DNA from 3 places in the Aminobacter sp. J44 genome. Region 2 is predicted to be linked to each of the others. Evidence: predicted binding sites of a transcription regulator. Region 2 holds the regulator's gene; each other region holds the start of a gene.

Region 1 (5,377 bases), on a different contig from region 2:
GTTGATGTCGAGATCTTCCGTCATCGAGGCGGGCAGCAGGGTGTCGCCGGTCGGCGGTGCCGGCGGCAGGCCGCGCGACGCACGCTGGACTTCGAGATCAAGGTCGATCTGCGAGCACAGGCCAAGCGTGACCGGATCCATCGGAACCAGGTTGGCCGAGTTCCAGTGGCTGCGGTTGCGGATCTGCTCGATCGTAGACTTGGTCGTGCCGACGAGGCGCGAGATCTGCGCGTCCTTGAGCTCCGGATGGTTCTTGACCAGCCACAGGATCGCGTTCGGGCGGTCCTGGCGCTTCGACAGTGGCGTGTAGCGCGGCGTGCGGCGCTTCGACTCCGGCACGCGAACCTTCGGGTCGGACAGCTTGAGGCGGTAGTTCGTGTCCGCTTCGCCGCGGGCAATCTCCTCACGCGTCAGCTGACCGGTGATGATCGGATCGAGACCCTTGATGCCCTGCGCGGCTTCACCATCGGCGATAGCCTTGACCTCAAGCGGATGCAGCTTGCAGAAGGTGGCGATCTGGTCGAACGACAGTGCCGTGTTGTCAACCAGCCAGACGGCGGTCGCCTTCGGCATCAGCAGTGTGTTGGCCATAGGATAAATCCTCTCGTTCGCCCGCGTCCCTGTCGCGGGCGGTGGCAAGCCACCAATTTATGGGAAATCAGTGACGCATATAGCGGCATTTTGTTCCGTCCGCAACGAAAAGCGGCAGAAAAGCCGAGTTACCCGTCGTTACGCACAAAGTGCAGCGTTCCGGCTATGCGCGGGCCCTTTTGCTCCTTGTCGTCGGCCGGGTGGTTGATCCCGTCTATGACCAGTACTTCCTCGAAATCGAACGGGCTTATGCCTTCCAGGCACGCGACATTGACGCCGTACTCATTCTGGTTCGAACGACGAAGGTGATGGGTGTAGATGCCGCACTGCGAGCAGAAATAGTGCTGCGCGGTGCCGGTGTTGAAGGTGTAGGTGGATAGCTGCTCAGCCCCCTCGACGATCTCGAACTCGTCGCGAGCCGCACCCACGGCGATCGCCCCGCGCATGCGGCACAGCGAGCAGTTGCAACGGCGCGCGCTGGCAAGACCGTTCTTGAGTTTCGTGCGGAAGCGCACCGCACCGCAGTGGCACGCGCCGTTGTAGGTGGTCATTGCTTCTTTCCTCTCAGAATACGTCGAGCACGATCTTGCCGATGTGCTCGCCTTCCTCCATGCGCTCGTGCGCGCGCCAGGCCTCGGTGAGCGGGAAGATCATGTCCATGACCGGCTGCACCTTGCGGGCGGCAAGCAGCGGCCAGACCTTCGCCTCGAGTTCGGCGGCGATCTTCGCCTTGAACTCGACCGAGCGGGGCCGCAGCGTCGAGCCGGTATGGGTGAGGCGCTTGACCATCAGCCGCGAGATGTCGGCGGTGGCCTTGGCACCGCCAAGCGTGGCGATCTGGACGATGCGGCCCTCGACGGCGGCGGCGTGGTAGTTGCGGTCGACATAATCGCCACCAACCATGTCGAGGATTACCTCGACGCCCTTGCCGCCGGTCTCCTCCTTGACGACGCGGACGAAATCTTCCTCCCGGTAGTTGATGGCGCGGGTGGCGCCGAGGCTGACGCAGGCGAGGCACTTCTCCTCGCTCCCCGCCGTTGTGAAGACCCGCGCGCCGAAGGCGTTGGCGAGCTGGATCGCGGTGGTGCCGATGCCGGACGAGCCGCCGTGGACGAGAAAGTCCTCGCCCGCCTTCAGCCCGCCGCGCTGGAAGACGTTGTGCCAGACGGTGAAGAAGGTCTCCGGGATTGCTGCCGCTTCGGTGAAAGTAAATCCGTGCGGGATCGGCAGCGCATTGGTTTCGTGGACGACGACATATTCGGCATAGCCGCCGCCAGCCGTGAGTGCAGCAACACCGTCGCCGACGCGCCAGCGGGTGACGCCGTTGCCGACCGCAGCGACTTCACCAGCGGCTTCCAGACCCGGAAGGTCGGATGCGCCGGGCGGCGGCGGGTAGGCGCCCTTGCGCTGCAGGACGTCCGGCCGGTTGACGCCGGCGGCGCGGACCCGGATCAGGATCTCGCCTTCGCCCGGCTGCGGCACCGGCCGCCGTTCGGGCTTCAGCACCAACGGGTTGCCCGGCTCGCTGATGGCAATCGCGGTCATCACCTCGGGAATCATCTCTGCCACCTCATCCCTGCGTTTCCTTCATTGTGGTCCTTATGTAGACTTGTTTCCGCCAGGGCAATTGAAGGAGTTCAAAATGGCACTGTTCGATGATGAACCCTTGAGGCCGAAGAAGGTCCACGAGATCGGGCAGGACCTTTCATTGCTCTCGGTAGATGAACTGCGCGAGCGCATCGAACAGCTCAAGGCGGAGGTGAAGCGCCTCGAAGCAGAGCTTGTCAGCAAGGGAAGCAGCAGGCTCGCCGCGGAGTCCTTGTTCCGACGCTGATCGGCAAGATCAGTATATAAGGTAGACTTTCAGGTGCATTAAAATTATCGATTATTCAAATGTCTGGGTTGCACCTACGGTCGGAAAGACAAGGCTCGGTCGAAGGAAGTTGGATGCCGGAAATGAACAGGTCCGCATGGTATGGCTCTGTCGCTGGCAATCGCCTTCACACGGCCGTCATCTACACACATCAAGGAGAGTGAAAAGACTTTGGCCGTCGGTCAGATGGGAGGCCGACGCGCTGACGTGTAACAGGACACATCGGAGCGCAGTGATGCGCAAAACGACAAGGGCATGGCCGTCGCATGGAACCGGCGGCGTAAAGAAGAGGGAGCACTACGCATGAGATCACTGTTTAAGGCCGGTCTTGCGGCCGCCGTTGCGCTTGCAGTCACCGGCATGGCCGAGGCGCAGCAGCGCACACCACTCACGATTTACACCGCAGTCGAAAACGACCAGCTTGAGCCGTTCAAGCAGGCGATCGAAGCTGCCGTGCCGGAAGTCGAGGTCGTCTGGGTCCGCGACTCCACCGGCGTCATCACCGCCCGTTTCCTTGCCGAGGCAGAGAATCCCCAGGCCGACATGGTGCTCGGCCTCGCACTGTCGAGCCTGCTGATGTTCGACGAAAAGGGCCTGCTCGAAAGCTACAAGCCGGCCGCCCAGGATGGCCTGCGCGAAAAGTTCCGCGACCGTCGCGACGCCCCGACCTGGACCGGGATGGACGCCTATGTCGGCGTCGTCTGCTTCAACAGCGCCGAAGCTGAGGGCGCAGGCATCGCGCAGCCGACCTCGTGGAAGGATCTGCTGAAGCCCGAGTTCAAGGACAAGATCGTCATGCCGCACCCGGCCTCGTCCGGCACCGGCTACCTGATGGTGGGCGGCTGGCTGCAGATGATGGGCGAGGAAGAGGGCTGGAAGTTCATGGACGGCCTGCATGAGAACATTGCGGCCTACCTCCACTCCGGTTCGGCTCCTTGCGTCCAGGCTGCCCGCGGCGAGCGCGTCGCTGGTATCGCCCTCGACATGCGCGGCGTCTACGAGCGTTCGCAGGGCGCGCCGCTGGAGATCGTCGTTCCGGAAGAAGGCTCCGGCTGGGAAATGGAAGCGACGGCGATCGTGAAGGGCTCGAAGAACCTCGATCTCGCTAAGAAGGTCGCGGACTGGGGCGCCTCGAAGGAAGCCAACGAGGTCTACTCGCAGACTTATGCAGTCGTTGCTCATCCTGAGGTGCAGAACACTCCGGACGGCTATCCGGAGAACATGGAAGCGAAGCTGATCGACAACGACTTCGCCTGGATGGCTGCGAACCGCGAGCGCATCCTCGCCGAGTGGAGCAAGCGCTACGAGTCCAAGGCGGCTCCGAAGAACTGACGGACCGGTCCGTCCCGCGGGCAGCCTCCGGGCTGCCTGCTGCTCCGGCCCCACACGGGGGCGAGCCAACGCCAGCCGCCTCTCCTTCGTGCCACCCCGATGCGGTTGTTCGAAGTGACCTGCGGCGCGGGCTAGGCGCTCAAAATGCGCCTTTCCTCGGAACTATCGTGCCCGTCAGGAGAGAAGTTTGAATATCCCGTCCAAAGACCCCAGTGTTCGCTCCTCGTCGCTGCGAGTTCGCGGCCTTTTCAAGAGGTTCGGCGCCTTTACGGCGCTGCATGGCATCGACCTCGATGTGGCGAGCGGAGAGTTTGTCTGCTTCCTTGGCCCCTCGGGCTGCGGGAAGACGACGCTGCTGCGGGCCATTGCCGGCCTCGACCGGCAGGATCAAGGCAGTATCGAGATCGGCGGAGTCGATGTCTCCAATGCGCCGCCTTCCGAACGGGATTTCGGCATCGTCTTCCAGTCCTATGCGCTGTTCCCGAACCTGACAGTCGCCGACAACATCGCCTATGGCCTCGTCAACCGCCGCACGCCGCGGGCCGAGATCGAAACGCGCGTTTCCTCGTTGCTCGCGCTTGTTGGCCTGCCCGACCAGGGCAAGAAATTTCCGATCCAGCTTTCCGGCGGCCAGCAGCAGCGCGTGGCGCTCGCCCGTGCGCTCGCAACCTCGCCGGGCCTGCTCCTTCTCGATGAGCCGCTGTCGGCACTCGATGCGCGCGTGCGTTTGCACCTTCGCGAGCAGATCTGCGACCTGCAGCGGCGCCTTGGCGTGACCACTATCATGGTGACGCACGACCAGGAAGAGGCGCTCACCATGGCCGACCGCATCGTGGTGATGAACCACGGTGTCATCGAGCAGATCGGCACGCCCAACGAGATCTACCGCCGGCCGGCGACCGCCTTCGTGGCAGATTTCGTCGGCAAGATGAACTTCTTCCACGGCACGCTGTTCGAGAAGGGCAAGGTCAGCTTCGCGGGCATCAACGTCGCGTGCGACGACTGCCGCGGCTTCTTGCCCGGCAGTCCGGTTTCGGTTGGTCTGCGCCCCGAAGAGGTGCGCGTGCGCAACGTCAGCCCCGATGACGTCAACGCACTGCACGCCGAGGTCGAGGAGCTCGAATTCATGGGCGCGTTCTGCCGCGCCAAGCTCGGAATTGCCGGCGTGAAGACGCCGCTCTTTGCCGATTTCTCCGCCAACCTGATGCGCGACCTCGCGGTCGAGCGCGGCCAGAAAATCTGGGTGGCGCTGCCGCCCGAGGCGCTGCGCGTCTTCCCGAACGGTGAGGCGCATGCGCAGGAGGTCGCGGCATGAGCATCGCCGCGTCGCCTGAACATGCCACGGCGGTTGCCGCACGTCCGGCACGCCGCCTCCTCAGCGAGGAGCGGATAGCAAACGGCCTGCTGCTAGTCCTCTGCCTTGCGCTCGTTGTCGGCATTGTGCTGCCGCTGTGGGCGTTGTTGTCGAAGGCGTTTCTGAACGCCGCGGGGCAGTTCGTCGGCCTTGCCAATTTCGGCGCCTATTTCTCGAACCCGATCCTGATGGACTCGCTGTTCAACAGCGTCTGGGTCGCGGTTCTG
Region 2 (5,377 bases):
GCCCGTCACCTATCCCGGCATGCTCACCGCCACCATCATCGGTGTCGCACAGGCGCTTGGCGAAACGGCACCGCTGCTGCTGATCGGCATGAACGCCTTCGTCGCGCAGGTACCGGCTACCCCTCTCGACCAATCGTCAGCCCTGCCCGTGCAGATCTTCCTCTGGCAGGGCAACGAGAACCGCAACTTCTTCGAAGCGCGCACATCAGCCGCCATCATCGTCCTGCTCGGGCTGATGCTGACGCTCAACGCCATCGCGATCTTCCTGCGCTCGCGGCTGGAGAAACGCACATGACAGAGAACACTCGCTTGGAGGCGACCGAAATGAACATGCCTGCCGCAACCATCCTCGCCCGCTCGGACCTCTACCACATGCCGTCAACGACGGTCCGCACGCCCGATGCCGAACCGCGCTCCGCAAAGGTTATCGCGCGCAACGTCAGCGTCTTCTACGGTCCGAAGCAGGCGCTGTTCGACGTGTCGATTGACATTCCGGAAAAGTCCGTCACCGCCTTCATCGGCCCGTCGGGCTGCGGCAAGTCGACCTTCCTGCGCTGCCTCAACCGCATGAACGACACGATCGACGGCTGCCGCGTGAGCGGACAGATCGCACTCGACGGCAGCGACATCTTCGCCCCCTCGCTCGATGTCGTCGAGCTGCGCGCTCGCGTCGGCATGGTGTTCCAGAAGCCGAACCCGTTCCCGAAGTCCATCTACGAAAACGTCGCCTACGGCCCGCGCATCCACGGTCTGGCCCGCTCGAAGGCCGACCTCGATGAGATCGTCGCATCAAGCCTACAGAAGGCGAGCCTCTGGAACGAGGTGAAGGACCGGCTCCACGAGCCCGGCACCGGCCTTTCGGGCGGCCAGCAGCAGCGCCTCTGCATCGCCCGCGCCATTGCGGTCTCGCCGGAAGTGATCCTGATGGACGAGCCCTGCTCGGCTCTCGACCCCATCGCCACTGCCCGCATCGAGGAACTGATCGACGAGCTGAAGCAGAATTTTACGATCGTCATCGTCACCCACTCGATGCAGCAGGCCGCGCGCGTGTCGCAACGCACCGCTTTCTTCCATCTCGGCAACCTGGTCGAAGAAGGTCCGACTGACCTGATCTTCACCAGCCCCGGCGAGAAGCGGACGCAGGACTACATCACCGGCAGGTTCGGCTGAGGAGCCAATTCATGGCAGCCCATATCGTTACCTCCTTCGACGAAGAACTCGGCAACATCGACCGCCTGATCCGCGAGATGGGCGACCTTGCGCACACGATGGTCACGGATGCCACCCGCGCGCTGTTCGACAGCGATTCGGTGCTCGCCCTACGCGTGGTTTCCGCAGACGCCGTGATGGATGCCCACCAGCGCGCGCTCGACGAACGCGCGATCACCATCATCGCCAAACGCCAGCCGATGGCTCAGGATCTGCGCGTCGTCGTCGGCGCACTCCGCATGGCGGCCGACTTCGAGCGCATCGGCGACCTCGCCAAGAACATTGCCAAGCGGGTCAGCGCCGTCAGCGAAGGCGTCACGCCAAAGAGCCTGTCGCATTCGATCGACGTCATGGCGAAGCTGGTGATGGAACAGATCGACGAGGTCGTCGCGGCCTATGCGGCGCGCAATGCCGGCCGGCTGGAGGCGCTGCGTATCGACGATGAACAGATCGACATCCAGTACACCGCCGTCTTCCGCGAGCTCTTGACCTATATGATGGAAGACCCGCGCAACATCACGGCTTGCACGCATCTGCTCTTCTGCGCGAAGAACCTCGAACGCATCGGCGATCACGTCACCAACATCGCCGAAAACGCCTACTATATCGCCACAGGCCGCCAGCTGCCGCTGAACCGGCCGAAGACCGACGAGACCACAATTGCGCCAGACCCTGCCTGAGAAGGAGAGCCGGCTGATGATTGCACCGAAGATCATGGTGGTCGAAGACGAGGAGGCGCTCGGCATCCTGCTGCGCTACAACCTTGAGGCCGAGGGCTATCAGGTCGAGGTCGTCACGCGCGGTGACGAGGCGGAGATGCGGCTGCGCGAGCATGTGCCGGATCTGCTGGTGCTCGACTGGATGGTGCCGGCCGTCTCCGGCATCGAGCTCTGCCGTCGCCTGCGCCTGCGGCCCGAAACCGAGCGGCTGCCGGTCATCATGCTGACGGCCCGCGGCGAGGAGAGCGACCGCGTACGCGGCCTTTCAACCGGCGCCGACGACTATCTCGTCAAGCCGTTCTCTACGCCTGAATTCATCGCCCGCGTGCGCGCGCTGCTGCGCCGGGCAAAGCCCGAAGTCCTGTCGTCCGTGCTCAAGGTTGGCGACATCGTACTCGACCGCGAGACGCACCGCGTCCACCGCGGCGACACCGAAATCAGGCTCGGGCCGACCGAATTCCGCCTGCTCGAATTCATGATGCGTCATCCCGGCCGCGTCTTCTCGCGCAGCCAGTTACTCGACAATGTCTGGGGGGAGACGATCTACATCGATGAGCGCACCGTCGACGTTCATGTCGGGCGGCTGCGCAAGGCGGTGAACCGCGACGGCGAGACCGACATCATCCGCACCATCCGCGGCGCGGGCTATGCCATGCAGGAAGGCTGAGCCGCGCGCGGCGCTTCAATCAGTCTGTCAGGGAAAGTGGCGATCCACGACGACCGATGGCGCGGTTGATCCCGGTGGCCTACAAAGTAGGTGGGCGCCATATATCCGAGCCCACGGGCCCGGACAGGGACAGCTCCCTAAGGATCAATAAGGCCCCGGGGAAATGCTGCTCCTGTCGAGAAGCGCAGACCGCCGTTGCCTATATAGTCGCGCCCGCCCTGCCGCGCCAGTGACAGAACCGAAAATTGACCGAACATCGCGGCGACCCATCTGCAACCCGCTACCTGAGTACAGCCTCCTTGCCTCGGCGGGGCATGGCCCCTAGGTTCGGGCAACGACATTCTGAGGAACGACATCGCATGCGCTTTGAAGGAACGGCTTCCTACGTCGCCGACAAGGACCTGATGGTTGCGGTCAACGCCGCGATTGCCCTCGAACGCCCGCTGCTGGTCAAGGGCGAGCCAGGCACCGGCAAGACCGAGCTTGCGCGCCAGATCGCAGCCGCGCTCGGCCTGGAACTGATCGAGTGGAACGTGAAGTCCACCACTCGCGCGCAGCAGGGTTTGTACGAGTACGACGCTGTCTCCCGGCTGCGCGACAGCCAGCTGGGCGACGAGCGCTTCAACGACATTCGCAACTACATTCGCCGCGGCAAGCTGTGGGAAGCCTTCACTTCCGAGAAGAAGGTGGTGCTGCTGATCGACGAGATCGACAAGGCCGACATCGAGTTCCCGAACGACCTTCTGCAGGAACTCGACCGCATGGAGTTCCACGTCTACGAGACCGGAGAAACGATCCGTGCGGTCAACCGGCCCATCGTCATCATCACCTCGAACAACGAGAAGGAGCTGCCCGACGCCTTCCTTCGCCGCTGCTTCTTCCACTACATCCGCTTCCCGGACATGGAGACGCTGCAGAAGATCGTCGACGTCCACTATCCAGGCATTAAGCAGGAGCTGGTGCGCGCCGCCCTTACCCAGTTCTACGAGATCCGCGAGGTGCCGGGCCTGAAGAAGAAACCCTCGACTTCCGAGGCGCTCGACTGGATCCGCCTGCTGGTCGCCGACGACATTTCGCCGGAAGACCTGCGCGGCGATGCCAGGAACGCACTGCCGCGCCTGCACGGCGCGCTGCTCAAGAACGAGCAGGACGTTCATCTCTTCGAACGCCTGGCGTTCATGTCGCGGAGATAACCGATGGCCGAAGTCGTCATCCGTCCGCTGGAAAAGACCGATCATTCGGAGTGGAGGCGGCTCTGGACAGCCTATCTCACCTTCTACCAGAGCGAGGTGAGCGAGACGGTCTACGAGACCACCTGGCAGCGGCTGTTCACTGATGGCGAATTCGAGCCCTGCGGCTTCATTGCCCTGGTCGATGGCAAGGCAGTCGGCCTCGTCCACTACCTCTTCCATCGCTCCAGCTGGTCGATGGAAGGCAACTGCTACCTGCAGGACCTGTTCACCGACGGGGAGGCTCGTGGCAAAGGCGTGGGCGCGGCACTCATCGAGGCCGTGCGCAAGGCGGCAGCAGAGCGCGGCGTGACCAACGTCTACTGGATGACGCACGAAACCAACGCCACGGCCCGCCGGCTCTACGACCGCGTTGCTCGCCGCACCGGATTCATCGAATACGACCTGTCCTGACCATGTTCCTCCCCTTCTTCCTCGAGCTCAAGGCAGCCAAGGTTCCGGTGTCGCTCCGCGAATACCTGTCGCTGCTCGAGGGCATGAAGGCGGGGCTGGTCGACTATGACGTCGAAGGCTTTTACTACCTGGCGCGATCGGCGCTGGTGAAGGACGAGCGCTACATCGACCGCTTCGATCAGGTCTTCTCGCATGTCTTCAAGGGGCTCGATGCGCTTTCCGGCGAAGGCGGCATCGACCCCGCCAACCTGCCCGAGGAATGGCTGCGCAAGCTCGCCGAAAAGCACCTCACCGAAGAGGAGAAGAAGCTGGTTGAAGCCCTCGGCGGCTTCGAGAAGCTGATGGAGACGCTGCGGCAGCGGCTGGAGGAGCAGAAGGGCCGCCATCAGGGCGGCTCGAAGTGGATCGGCACCGCCGGCACCTCGCCCTTCGGCGCCTATGGCTACAATCCGGAAGGCGTGCGCATCGGGCAGGCGGAAAGCCGCCACCGCCGCGCGGTGAAGGTTTGGGACAAGCGCGAGTTCCGCAATTTTGACGACACGGTCGAGCTCGGCACCCGCAACATCAAGGTCGCGCTGAAGCGCCTGCGCCGCTGGGTGCGTGAGGGCGCTGACGAAGAGCTCGACCTCCCCGGCACCATTACCGCTACCGCGGAGCACGGCTATCTCGACGTCAAGACACGGCCGGAGCGGCGCAACGCAGTCAAGCTGCTCATGTTCTTCGACGTCGGCGGCTCGATGGACGACCACATCCGCATCGTCGAGGAGCTGTTCTCGGCCGCGCGCGCCGAGTTCAAGCACATGGAGTACTTCTACTTTCACAATTGCCTCTACGAGGGCGTGTGGAAGGACAATCGGCGTCGGCATTCGGAGGTGATCCCCACCTACGAGGTGATCCAGAAATACGGCCCCGACTACAAGGTAGTCTTCGTCGGCGACGCCTCGATGAGCCCTTACGAGATCACCTCGCCAGGCGGCTCAGTGGAACACTGGAATCAGGAAGCTGGCCACGTCTGGCTGTCGCGCGTGCTCAACCAGTGGCCGAATGCGGTGTGGCTCAACCCGGTGCGTGAGCAGCACTGGCAGTACACGCACTCGATCAAGCTGATCCAGGAAATCTTCTCGCAGCGCATGTATCCG
Region 3 (5,377 bases), 100 kb from region 2:
GACGCGGATCGCCGAGCGGCAAGCCCGCGACGGCACGGATATGCTGCTCGAACTGCGAGATCGCGCAGGCCGCCTCCGTCCAGTGGCCGGAATTGTGCACGCGCGGCGCGATTTCGTTGGCGAGCACCGAGCCGTCAGGCAGCACGAACAGTTCGACGCCGATGACGCCGACATAGTCGAGCCCTGCGAGGATCTTCCTCGCCACCTCGCGCGCAGCCTCGGCGGTTGCATCGCTGATCGACGCGGGAACGGTCGAGGTGTGCAGGATGCCGTTGCGATGGACGTTCTCGGCCGGATCGTAGGCCTCTACGTGTCCATCCTTGCTCCGGGCGGCGATGACCGAAATCTCGCGCTCGAACGGCACCAGCGATTCGAGGATCAGTGGCACCGATCCCATCGCCACATAGGCGTCCTTCGCGTCCTCGGCGGTCGCGTTGCGGAATAGGCGCTGACCCTTGCCGTCATAACCGAGGCGGCGGGTCTTGAGGATGCCGTTGCCGCCAAAGGCTTCAAGCCCAGCAATAAGATCCTCGTCGCTGTCGACCTTGACGAACTTTGCCGTCGCAATGTCCATCGCATTGAGCGTGGTCTTTTCGGTTACACGGTCCTGCGCGGCCTCAAGCGCGGCAGGCGGCGGGAACACTGGCACCTTCGCGTTCAGCGCGATTGCGGCTTCGACCGGGACGTTCTCAAATTCGTAGGTGACGACGGCGCAGTCCTTCGCGAGAGCCACCAGCGCGTCAGCGTCGTCATAAGGCGCGACGAGGTGCTCGTTAGCGGTCTGCGCGGCGGGGCAGTCGTCCTGCGGCTCGAGAATGATCGTGCGATAGCCGAGGCGCGCCGCGGCGATCGAGAGCATCCGGCCAAGCTGGCCGCCGCCGACGATGCCGATCGTCGAGCCGAGGGGAAGAGGAGAGGTCATGCTTCGTCCGTCGGAAATTCTGCGACCTTGTCGGTCTGGGCAGCACGCCAGGCATCGAGCCGTTCGGCCACCGCCGCGTCGTGAAGGGCAAGAACGGCAGCCGCGAGCAGCGCCGCGTTGATGGCGCCGGCCTTGCCGATCGCCACCGTGCCGACCGGGATGCCGCCCGGCATCTGCACGATCGACAGCAGCGAATCCTGACCCGAAAGCGCCTTGGATTCGACCGGCACGCCGAACACCGGCAGCGGAGTCATGGCAGCGGTCATGCCGGGCAGATGGGCAGCACCGCCGGCGCCGGCGATGATGACTTTGAAGCCCTTTGCCTTGGCGGTGGTGGCGAAATCATACAGCCGCTGCGGCGTGCGGTGCGCCGAAACTATGCGGCTTTCATGCGAGATCCCGAGGGCGGTGAGCGTTTCCGACGCGTGACGCATCGTCGCCCAGTCGGACTGGCTCCCCATGATGATTGCGACGTCTGCGGGGCTGCTGGCCATGGTCGGTACTCCATTCGGGACCGCCGCCGATTAACGCAATCGGGCCCCTGCCGCAAGCTGCGGGCGCGTCAGGCTATGATGTCCGGGATGATGCGATCTTCGAGTTCCTGCAGCCGGTCCTTCAGGGCCAGCTTCTTCTTCTTCATACGCTGGATCTGCAGCGCATCACAGCCAACGGCCATCATCGCATTGATCGCAGCGTCGAAGTCGGAATGTTCCTGTTTGAGCTTGGCGAACTCGAGACGAAGAGAGGCCTGTTCCTGATCCGACATACCAATCCGAGTGCTGCTTAGACTGCGACGCCCATAAAGGGAGGAAGATTCGACGCATCCTTGCATCGACCATGGCTAAACATAGCACAAGTCAGGACGCGGCGAAATGACACCAAGAGGCATTCGACAGGACACATTTTAGGTGGCAGACTGTCTTTGTGCCGTCATGAAACACAACGGCCACTGATGGCCCTGATGGCACGTACGAGGAACCAGAAGGGAGAGCCTAATATGTCTCTTGCATCCCACCTTGCTGAGCTGGAACGAAAGCACGGCGACCTCGAACGTCAAATCGATGAGGCGCTGAATCAGCCCTCGTTCGATACCATCGAGCTTACCAAGCTCAAGCGCCGCAAGCTGGCACTCAAGGACGAGATCAGGAAACTCCAGGCTCCGACGCAGCACTGAGGCGCTGGGCAGAATTCCGAAAATCGATTTGTGCTCTGCCGACGGCGCCCGCGCCGTCGGTTTCGTTTTTTACTCCTGCCAGAACTGGTCCAGCCAAAGATTGAGCTTCACGAAGCCGGGTTCACTGATCTCGTAGACGCGTCTGGTGCCTTGCGAGCGCACGGAAACGAGCCCGCTGTCGAGCAGTATCTTCAGGTGCTGCGACACGGCCGGGCGCGAGACGGGAAGCCCGCTCGCCAGTTGGTTGACGGTCTTCGGTCCCCGCCTGAGCTCCTCAAGCAGGTAACGCCTGTTCGTGTCGGCGATCGCCGTGAACGCGTCGGGCTGGCCCATGGCCGGAAATCCTAGACTTCCCTTGCGGAAACTCAAGTCTCCGCGTCGGCCGGGTGGGTCTCCTCCGGTTCAGCTTCAGGTACCGCCTCAGGCCTGGGTTGCTCCTCCGCCGGCGCGGCCGCATCCGCATCGGCGCGCGGATCGAGTAGCGTCGACTGCGGCGTGCCGATCCGGTCGGACGGCAGCGTCAGGAACGCCTCGCGATCCTCGATCGGAACCGGCGCGCGCAGGCGGACACGCAGCAGCGAGTAGGCGCCGAGCGCAAGGTGCGGCGCAGCGGTTGCCAGGAACAGGCCTTCCGGGCGCATCTCGCCCATTAGCGCAGCGCCGAGCAGCGGGCCGATCATCGTCCCGAAGCCGTAGAGGAACAACAGGCCGCCGGACACCTTCACGAAATCCTCGGGCTTCGCGTGGTCGTTCGCATGCGCAACCGCGATCGAATAGAGCGTGTAGGCAAGCCCGCCATAAAGTCCCGTAATGATCAGGATGGGAGCCAACTCCCTCGGCATGAACAGGAACATCACGAGGCCGCACAGCGCAGCGCCAAACGAGGCCGCGGCCAGCACGTAGCGTCTGTCGGTGCGGTCGGAGGCACGCCCGACCGGAACCTGCGCCAGCGCGCCGAAGAGAACCACGAGGCTCATCATCAGCGCCACATTTCCGGAGGCAAGGCCTGCACGCGCACCGTAAACCGCGCCAAGCGTGCCCCACGCGCCGTTGGCGACGCCCACCAGCAGGCAGCCGACCGCCGCGACCGGCGAATTCTTATAGAGGCCCGGAACGTCGAGCTTGACGTCGGCGAGCGGCTGCGGGCTCGCGGCCGAGGACACGGCGGTCGGGATCACCGAGGCACAGAAAAAGATGCCGACGATGAGGAAGAGGTCCGCGGTTGCCACGTCAAACACCGCCACCAGCATCTGCCCACCCATGATCGAGGCGTAGGTGACCATCATGTAGAGGCCGAACACCCGTCCGCGGTTTTCGTTGGTCGCCTTCTCGTTGAGCCAGCTCTCGATCACCATGAAGGCGCCGGCCATGGCAAAGCCGGTTCCCGCGCGCAGCACGATCCACGCTGTTTCGTTGATCCAGATGCCGGTCATCAGCGCGATCATCGCCGCCGACGCCGCCAGCGCGCTGAAGGACCGGATATGCCCGACTTTTCGCACCAGCCGCGGAATGAAGTAGCAGCCCGCAACGAAACCGCCCGCCCACGCTGTGCCGAGCAGGCCGAGGGAGGCGGTCGAAAAGCCTTCGGCCTGGCCGCGCAACGGCAGGACAAGCCCGTGCAGGCCGGATGCGGCCAGCAGGAAGGCTGTGCCGCTCAGCAGGGAAAAGATGGCGCGGTAGGTCGTGAACATCGGCAGGCTCCGTGCGCCCATCTTCCTTGAGATTCGCACATCAGGGTGAATCGGCAGCGCCGTTTTGTCCACTGACCGCGACAATTAGATGACACGCGGATCAAACGCGTACTATCATCTTTTCTCGGCGTCCCTACCGGTTGCATTTGCTGAACTTATGCATAGGCTGACGTTCGGGAAGGGGCCATGTCATGCGTTACGTTCAGCTTCGCGCATTCCATTATGTTGCCATCTGCGGAGGGTTCTCCCGGGCGGCAGAGGCGATGTTCCTCACGCAGCCGGCGGTGTCCGACCAGGTGCGCAAGCTGGAGGAGGAATACGACGTCCTCCTGTTCAACCGGCACAAGAAGCAGGTGACGCTGACAGAGACCGGCCAGCGGCTGCTGGAGATCACCCGGCGAATGTTCGACATCGAGCAGCAGGCGCTGGAGCTTTTGTCGGAATCGAGGGCGCTGCGCTCAGGCACGCTGCGCATCGTGGCTGATGCCGCGCACCACATGCTGCATATCCTGGCCCGCTTTCGCGAGGTTTATCCCGGCATCTCGATCTCGTTGCAGTCCGGCAATACGGAGACCGTCATCTCCAGCCTCTACAGCTACGAAGCAGACATCGGCGTGCTGGGCGGCCTGCCATCCGGCCGCGACTTCGAGGTCGTGCGCCTGAACTCAACGCCGATCGTCGCCTTCGTGGCAACCAGCCACCACCTCGCCGACCGCACCTCGCTGACCTTCGAGGATCTTGCAAAAGAGCCGCTCGTCATGCGCGAACGCGGCTCGAAGACGCGGCAGAAGCTGGAGGAGCGCGCGGCCGAACTCGGAATCGAACTCAAGCCGGCTATCGAGGCGGAGGGCCGCGAGGCCGTCCGCGAGATCGTCGCGTCCGGCGGCGGCATCGGCTTCGTCTCCTCGGCCGAGTTCGGTCAGGAGGGACGGCTGGTGCGCATTCCGATCGAAGGACCGGAAATGCTGATGGACGAGGCGCTGATCTGCCTGCGCGAGCGCGCCGGCGGCAAGCTCGTCAGCGCCTTCCTCGAGATCGCTCGCGCAATGACGGAGGCCGAAGCTATCCGGCCATGATGGCGCGCTCGACGATGTCGAGCGCCCGGTCGAGATCCTCGCGCTCGATCGTCATCGGCGGCGACAGCGTCAGTACGCTGCCCGACGACACCTTGAACGACAGCCCTTCCTCGAGGCAGCGATAGAATACCCGCTCGGCGCGCTCGACCGCTGGCAGCCGTGCGTCGCGATCCTCGGTCAGCTCGACGCCGAACATCGCCCCGCGGCCGCGGACATTGGCGATGTAGGGGGTCTTGTCCATCAGGTTGCTGAGCCGCTCGATCGCATAATCGCCGAACTCGGCCGCACGCTCGGCAAGTCCTTCCTCGCGGATGACGTTGATGGTCGTCAACGCCGCGCGTGAGGTAACCGGATTCTTCTCGTGTGTGTAGTGGCCGATCGCGTAGTCGCCGGCGAGATCAAGGTCGCGCCGCGCCACTACCGCCGCGATCGGCAAGATTGCACCGCCAAGCGCCTTGCCGAGCACCAGGATGTCCGGAACGACGCCGTCATGCTCGTGGGCGAAGAACTTGCC

What was found. Region 2 encodes PhoB, which activates phosphate uptake and scavenging genes when phosphate is short. Its sites were predicted from a motif close to TGTCATNNANCTGTCAT; they were not measured.
Region 1: a site for PhoB is predicted at 2,590-2,606, ahead of L610_RS04205 (putative 2-aminoethylphosphonate ABC transporter substrate-binding protein). Genes of this name have one in related genera too.
Region 3: a site for PhoB is predicted at 1,840-1,856, ahead of L610_RS01480 (YdcH family protein). Genes of this name have one in related genera too.

What each region holds. Positions count from the first base shown of each region.
Region 1 is NZ_VLJG01000007.1:97,717-103,093, forward strand. Features, by position in the region: gene L610_RS04185 (DUF1013 domain-containing protein) at 1-591, opposite strand, end outside; gene L610_RS04190 (GFA family protein) at 720-1,142, opposite strand; gene L610_RS04195 (NAD(P)H-quinone oxidoreductase) at 1,156-2,151, opposite strand; gene L610_RS04200 (DUF1192 domain-containing protein) at 2,234-2,425, shown strand; gene L610_RS04205 (putative 2-aminoethylphosphonate ABC transporter substrate-binding protein) at 2,768-3,796, shown strand; gene L610_RS04210 (putative 2-aminoethylphosphonate ABC transporter ATP-binding protein) at 3,984-5,111, shown strand; gene L610_RS04215 (putative 2-aminoethylphosphonate ABC transporter permease subunit) at 5,108-5,377, shown strand, end outside.
Region 2 is NZ_VLJG01000002.1:15,263-20,639, forward strand. Features, by position in the region: gene pstA (phosphate ABC transporter permease PstA) at 1-295, shown strand, start outside; gene pstB (phosphate ABC transporter ATP-binding protein PstB) at 331-1,170, shown strand; gene phoU (phosphate signaling complex protein PhoU) at 1,182-1,889, shown strand; gene phoB (phosphate regulon transcriptional regulator PhoB) at 1,906-2,595, shown strand; RNA gene ssrS (6S RNA) at 2,633-2,789, opposite strand; gene L610_RS00995 (MoxR family ATPase) at 2,955-3,788, shown strand; gene L610_RS01000 (GNAT family N-acetyltransferase) at 3,792-4,238, shown strand; gene L610_RS01005 (VWA domain-containing protein) at 4,241-5,377, shown strand, end outside.
Region 3 is NZ_VLJG01000002.1:115,759-121,135, forward strand. Features, by position in the region: gene L610_RS01465 (5-(carboxyamino)imidazole ribonucleotide synthase) at 1-922, opposite strand, end outside; gene purE (5-(carboxyamino)imidazole ribonucleotide mutase) at 919-1,416, opposite strand; gene L610_RS01475 (YdcH family protein) at 1,485-1,688, opposite strand; gene L610_RS01480 (YdcH family protein) at 1,920-2,096, shown strand; gene L610_RS01485 (helix-turn-helix transcriptional regulator) at 2,166-2,429, opposite strand; gene L610_RS01490 (MFS transporter) at 2,462-3,787, opposite strand; gene L610_RS01495 (LysR substrate-binding domain-containing protein) at 3,979-4,863, shown strand; gene L610_RS01500 (aspartate aminotransferase family protein) at 4,850-5,377, opposite strand, start outside.